One region of the Enterobacter sp. JS8-1 genome, then DNA from elsewhere that is predicted to be linked to it. Evidence: predicted binding sites of a transcription regulator. Region 1 holds the regulator's gene; the other holds the start of a gene.
What was found. Region 1 encodes Fur, which represses iron uptake genes when iron is present. Its sites were predicted from a motif close to ATAATAATGAGAACNACTATCAA; they were not measured.

Region 1 (3,520 bases):
CAGGCACTGACCTTCGGCTACAAAGTGGGCCAGGTCGATTTACGTCTGGAAGGAACATGGGTGAAGGCAGAAGGGCAGCAGGGCTATTTCCTGCAGCGTATGACGCCAACCTACGCGTCCTCTAACGGTCGTCTCGATATCTGGTGGGATAACCGCTCTGACTTCAACGCCGACGGCGAAAAAGCGGTGTTCTTCGGCGCAATGTATGACCTGAAAAACTGGAACCTGCCTGGCTGGGCGGTGGGTGCATCTTACGCTTACGCCTGGGGCGCAAAACCTGCGGATATGGCGACACCGGACGCGTACTACGATCCAAACTATCGTCTGAAAGAGTCTTCTTACAGCCTGGATGCAATCTACACCCTGCAGGATGGCCGTGCAAAAGGCACGATGTTCAAACTGCACTTCACGCAGTATGACAACCACTCCGATATCCCGAGTTACGCGGGCGGTTACGGCAACATCTTCCAGGATGAACGTGACGTGAAATTCATGGTCATTGCGCCATTCACTATCTTCTGATGAACACACCGGCGGGCAATGTCCCGCCGGTATGGAGACTGCACATGATGAAAAAAATCGTAATCGTCGCGTTGCTGGTATCAGGGCTGGTGGCGTGTGCTCAGACTGAGGCACCAAAAGAAGATTCCCGCCTGAAGGAGGCCTATAGCGCCTGTATCAATACGGCGGAAGGGTCGCCCGAGAAAATCGAAGCCTGTCAGAGCGTGCTGAACGTGCTGAAGAAAGAGAAAGCGCATGAGCAGTTTGCGACGCAGGAAAACGTCCGCGTGATGGATTACCAGGCCTGCATTCAGGCGCGTAAAACCGGTAACGATCAGGAAGTGGCGAAGCGTTGCGATAAGATCTGGAGCGATATTCGCAGTAACAATAAATAAGTTGCTTTATGCCCGGTGGCGCTGCGTCACCGGGCTTTTTTTTGCCCAAAAACAGGCAAAAAAAAAGCCAACCTTACGGCTGGCTCAGAGTATAAACACGATATTATTTTGCGTCGTGCGCGTGGTCGTCTTCACGGCAATCGCCTTCAGCACAGTGACCATACAGGTACAGGCTGTGGTTGGTCAGGCGAATACCGTGACGTGCGGCGATTTCACGCTGGCGTGATTCGATGGAATCATCGCTGAATTCAATAACCTTGCCACAATCGAGGCAGATCAGGTGATCGTGATGGTGCTGCTGGGTCAGCTCGAAAACGGATTTGCCGCCTTCGAAGTTATGACGGGTAACAATGCCCGCGTCATCGAACTGGTTCAGCACACGATACACGGTTGCCAGCCCAATCTCTTCACCCATGTCGATAAGACGTTTGTAGAGGTCTTCCGCACTGACATGGTGATTGTCTGGCCCCTGAAGCACTTCAAGGATTTTTAACCGAGGAAGCGTTACTTTCAGGCCAGCCTTCTTTAATGCGGTATTGTTGTCAGTCATGCGGAATCTGTCCTGTTGCTAAACGATTCACTTCTAATGAAGAAGTGACAGAAAATGCACTTGGGATAATGCGTCTCATTATAGAACTGCCATGGCTAAATGAAAACTGCAAGTCTCAAGCAAAGTATGCTTATAAAAACGTGGTATCACCAACAAACTTGTTCGATGGCATCCACTTTTTACCAGGGGGATATTGTACAGGTCTGAACGAAAAAGTTAAAAGTTTGTAGCAATTAATTTAATCGGTTTTACCTGGTAAGCGGGCGCAACCGGAGTTGCGCCACCGGGAAATCAGGCGTTAAGAATGTCGTCGAGGTTCAGTTCTTCGCGAACCTGCTTAACCCATTTCTCAACGCGTTCAGCGGTCAGTTCCGGCTGACGGTCTTCGTCAATGGCCAGGCCGACAAAGTGGTCGTCGTCTGCCAGGCCTTTAGAGGCTTCAAAGTGGTAACCCGCCGTTGGCCAGTGGCCCACAATAGCAGCACCGCGCGGTTCAATGATGTCGCGGATGGTGCCCAGTGCGTCACAGAAGTATTCTGCGTAGTCTTCCTGGTCGCCACAACCGAACAGCGCGACCAGCTTACCGTTGAAGTCAACTTCTTCCAGGGTTGGGAAGAAATCGTCCCAGTCACACTGCGCTTCGCCGTAGTACCAGGTCGGGATACCCAGCAGCAGGATGTCATAGCCTTCGAGATCTTCTTTGCTGCTCTTGGCGATGTCGTGCACATCGGCAACGTCTTTACCGAGCTGTTTTTGAATGTTTTTTGCGATATTTTCGGTATTGCCGGTATCACTGCCAAAGAAAATGCCGATGATTGCCATGAGTAAAATAACCTCTTGAAACTTAATGGTATGGTGGCGCAATTTGTCCACGGATAAGGGCAATAATAGCAGAACAGGCAACCCTGCGGAAACAGCTATCGCGCAGGACTGCACTCTGTGCTACATGAAAAGGGTCATAAAGGGGATTTTCAGACTTATGCCTTGCTGCGCAATGTCTCAAGTTGGGTGATTAACATCTCTTCAATCAGTTCGCTGCGGCTGATGTTACGCGCCTCGGCCAGCTCATTTAGTGCATCGACAGCATCGGCGTTCAGCTTCAGTTCGACACGCTTAAGCCCACGATTTTTATCGCGTTTAAGCTGGTTGCGTTTATTGATACGCAGCTGTTCATCGCGCGAGAGCGGATTCGTTTTCGGTCGTCCCGGTCGACGCTCATTCGCGAACAGATCTAGTGTCGTACGGTCCGTTTGTTCTTTGGCCATGATTCTGAGACTTCGGGGGAAATACGCCGCCCTGCTAATGCCCGGGCGATAAGCGCGCCATCATACATCACCGAAAACGGCACGCCAACGACTGGAAGCCCACAACCTTCCAGTCGCTCTCTTTTTAATCAATTTGCAGTATCAGAGAGATAGCGACGAATGGCGCGCAGCACGGCGTCCGGTTTTTCGGCGTGAACCCAGTGCCCGGCACCGGCGATCACATGGGCGCGAGCCTGCGGGAATTGGGCCAGCAGCGTGTCGCGGTAGGCATCGGTAACGTAAGGCGAGTTTCCGCCGCGAATAAAGAGGGTAGGGTGTGGCCACGCGGGGACGTTTTCCCAGCCCACGATGTTGTTGTATTGCTCCCAGAGCACCGGCACGTTAAAACGCCATTGCCCGTCGACAAACGACTTCAGCAGGAACTGCACGACGCCTTCTTCATCCAGATGCTCACGCATTACGGCGGCGGCCTGTTGGCGTGTTGCGACGCCCGCTTCTGTGACCGCATTAATAGCGGCGAAAATCTCATCGTGACGGCGGACGTTGTAATCCACAGGCGCGACGTCAATGACAACCAGCCCGTTGATACGCTCTGGCGCAAGCGCCGTCAGGGCCATCACCGCTTTGCCACCCATGGAATGCCCGATCAGCGTTACCTTCTGCAGGTTATGTGCATCCAGCGTATCCAGCAGATCCTGCGCCATCGCCGCGTAGGTCATCTCGTCGGAACGCCCGGAAAGACCGTGATTGCGCATATCAACCTGTAAAATATCGTGGTCGGAAACCAGATCGCGCGCCAGCACGCCCAG
Region 2 (3,520 bases), 1.5 Mb from region 1:
ACCTGGTGCTGCAGAACGTCATCTACTGCCCGGACAGGCTCAGGCTTAACGTCGACTGGGTGGCCAACATTCCCGGTTTTCTTGATGCCCGAGGAGAACCGCACTGGCGCTTAAGCAGCGGCGGCATGACCCAGGTTCGGCAGGTTATCTCTCAGCTGGAGCAGGAGAGCCAGAAGAGCGACCCGGTCGCCAACCAGATGGCGGAGCTGCTTTTCGCCCAGCTGGTGATGACGCTGAAACGTCACCGTTACGCCACCGATAATCCCTCCGCCACGACGCAGGAAGCGCTGCTGGATAAGCTCATCACCACGCTTGCGGGCAGCCTGAACAAAAGCTTCTTGCTGGAGAAATTCTGCGAGCAGGAGCAGTGCAGCGAGCGCGCGCTGCGCCAGCAGTTCCGCACCCAGACGGGGATGACGGTAAACCACTACCTGCGCCAGCTGCGCATCTGCCACGCCCAGTATCTGCTGCAGCATACGGAGCTGATGGTGAGTGAAGTGGCGATGCGCTGCGGCTTTGAGGACAGCAACTACTTTTCGGTGGTGTTTAACCGCGAGGTGGGGATGACGCCGGTTCAGTGGCGTCATCGCAGTCGAAAGGCGGCGTAGTCAGTTCGCCATGCCGAGGCCAACGATGTTGGCGGCAATGATAATCACCACGCAGCCCAGGCTCAGCACGCCCACCGGACGACGCCCGGCGTTGTTCCACTCCTTCAGCACCAGCCCAACCAGCCCGCCGCACAGCACGTAGAAGCTCATGTGCAGCATCCAGCTCATGTAGTCGTACTGCGCCGGAATACTGGCGTGGCCCCAGGCGTAGAAGAAGAACTGCAGGTACCACATCAGGCCGCCGAGAGCGGAGAGCAGCACGTTGGTGATGATGAGCGGTTTTGCCAGCGAGAAGTCGGCTTTTACCGACAGGTTCTTCACTTTTGCCAGACGAATACAGCAGAAACCGAGGTTCACCAGCGCGCCGCCGCCCATGATCACCACGTAGCTTGGCAGGGCAGCGTACAGCGGGTCAACGCCCAGCGCCGCGGCCGCTTCGTGCATCGGTTTGGCGGCGTTCATGGCGAACGACATGCCCGCCGAGAAGATGCCGCACATCACCGCCAGCAGCAGCCCTTTCTTCAGGTTGAAGTCTTCGGCCCTGATGCCCATCTTGCGCTCTTTCAACTGGCCCGCGCGGGTGACGATACCCACGCCGATCACCGCGACCAGCACGCCAAGCAGCGTCATTCGTCCGCCCTGCGTGTTGATTAGCACGTCAAAGTTGCCGTTGAGGATCGGCGTCATCAGGGTGCCGACGATAAGCGTAATGCCAATCGCGATGCCGATGCCCATCGACATGCCGAGATAGCGCATGGTGAGGCCGTAGTTGATGTTGCCGATGCCCCACATCGCGCCGAACAGAAATACCGGCAGCAGGGTAGAGGCGCTGAAGGAGGAGAAGTAGCCCCAGAAATCCGGGAGCAGCATGGCGCTAATGGTCCACGGCAAAATCAGCCATGACACGGTACCGCCAACGGACCACATGGTTTCCCATGACCAGCCTTTCACTTTTTTAAACGGGGCATAGAAACAGGCAGCACTGGCCGCGCCTATCAAATGCCAGAAGATACCCATCGTAATCGCATGATTCATTTTTACATCCTCATCGTTTTTATAGTCGGTGGCTTCCCGCCGACTTGATGAGTGTAAAAATTAGGCGGTTTGGGAACCTTCAGAAGGTTGCCGCACTTTTGTTCTGGATGGCAATCAGCACGTTAACCGCGTGAGCAGACTCACATTTCCGCCATTAATCGAAAAACGAATAACCTTATAAAAACTACGGCATTGATAATCATTTTCAATATCATTTAATTAACTATAATGAACCAACTGCTTACGCGGCATTAACAGCTGTGCCGCCCGACAATAATGGAGAGGATTATGAGTTATACACTGCCATCCCTGCCGTATGCCTACGACGCACTGGAACCGCATTTCGACAAGCAGACGATGGAAATCCATCACACTAAACACCACCAGACCTATGTGAACAACGCGAACGCCGCGCTGGAAAGCCTGCCAGAGTTCGCGAACCTGTCTGCTGAAGAGCTGATCACCAAGCTGGACCAGCTGCCAGCGGACAAGAAAACCGTTCTGCGTAACAATGCGGGCGGTCACGCTAACCACAGCCTGTTCTGGAAAGGCCTGAAAACCGGTACCACCCTGCAGGGCGACCTGAAAGCGGCTATCGAGCGTGACTTCGGTTCCGTAGACAACTTCAAAGCGGAATTCGAAAAAGCCGCTGCAACCCGTTTCGGCTCTGGCTGGGCGTGGCTGGTTCTGAAAGGCGACAAGCTGGCGGTTGTTTCTACCGCTAACCAGGACTCCCCGCTGATGGGTGAAGCAATTTCTGGCGCATCCGGCTTCCCAATCGTGGGCCTGGACGTGTGGGAACACGCTTACTACCTGAAATTCCAGAACCGTCGCCCGGACTACATCAAAGCCTTCTGGGACGTGGTGAACTGGGACGAAGCAGCAGCGCGTTTCGCCGCTAAAAAATAAGGTTGCATTGACGCCTGTGAGAAGCGAGTCTTATGACTCGCTTTTTTTGTATCTGCGTAATGGAGGCAGCAATGCATTACCCGGTGAATGTGTTTACAGGCAAGGTCAGGGAGTATGACGGCAGCCGCCCGAGCGCCATCGCTAAAATTCAGGTCGACGGCGAGCTGACGCTAACCGACCTCGGGTTGGCGGGTGACGAGCAGGCCGAAAAGAAAATCCACGGCGGGCCCGAGCGCGCGCTGTGCCACTATCCGCGCGAGCACTATCATCACTGGAAAGCCGAATTCCCCGAACAGGCGGAGCTGTTTGTCGCCCCCGCGTTTGGCGAGAACCTCTCGACCGAAGGGCTGACCGAGAAAAACGTCTTTATCGGTGATATTTACCGCTGGGGCGACGCCCTGATTCAGGTGACGCAGCCGCGCTCGCCGTGCTTCAAGCTCAACTACCATTTCGGCATCAGCGATATGTCCGAGCAGCTGCAAAATGCGGGTAAAACCGGCTGGCTCTACCGCGTGGTGCTGGCCGGGCAGGTTTCTGCGGATGCACCGCTGGAGCTGGCGTCGCGGCTGAGCGATGTCTCCGTGTATGAGGCCTGCGCTATTGCCTGGCATATGCCGTTTGACGACGAGCAGTATCATCGCCTGCTGTCGGCGGCGGGGTTATCGACCAGTTGGACCAGAACGATGCAGAAGCGGCGCGTAAGCGGCAAGATCGAGGATAATTCTCGGCGATTGTGGGGTAAATAACCCACGGAAGAATGTAGGCCGGGTAAGGCGAAGCCGCCACCCGGCACCACAGCTACGAACGCTTATACAACGGCAGCCACAGCGTTAACCGCAACCCGCCCAGCGGGCTGTCGTCGGCTTTCACCCAGCCTCGGTGCTGCTGCATGGCGGTTTCAACAATCGCCAGTCCCAGCCCCGTGCCGCCTGATTCGCGGTCGCGCGCTTCGTCGGTACGGTAGAACG

Region 2: sodA (superoxide dismutase [Mn]) is a predicted target of Fur. The motif match lies at 1,836-1,858, and genes of this name have one in related genera.

Annotation. Positions count from the first base shown of each region.
Region 1 is NZ_CP185805.1:1,387,109-1,390,628, forward strand. It holds gene chiP (chitoporin ChiP) at 1-522, shown strand, start outside; gene chiQ (ChiQ/YbfN family lipoprotein) at 570-896, shown strand; gene fur (ferric iron uptake transcriptional regulator) at 1,000-1,446, opposite strand; gene fldA (flavodoxin FldA) at 1,738-2,268, opposite strand; gene ybfE (LexA regulated protein) at 2,424-2,711, opposite strand; gene ybfF (esterase) at 2,840-3,520, opposite strand, start outside.
Region 2 is NZ_CP185805.1:4,749,853-4,753,372, reverse strand. It holds gene rhaR (HTH-type transcriptional activator RhaR) at 1-608, shown strand, start outside; gene rhaT (L-rhamnose/proton symporter RhaT) at 609-1,643, opposite strand; gene sodA (superoxide dismutase [Mn]) at 1,932-2,552, shown strand; gene yiiM (6-hydroxyaminopurine reductase) at 2,624-3,298, shown strand; gene cpxA (envelope stress sensor histidine kinase CpxA) at 3,351-3,520, opposite strand, start outside.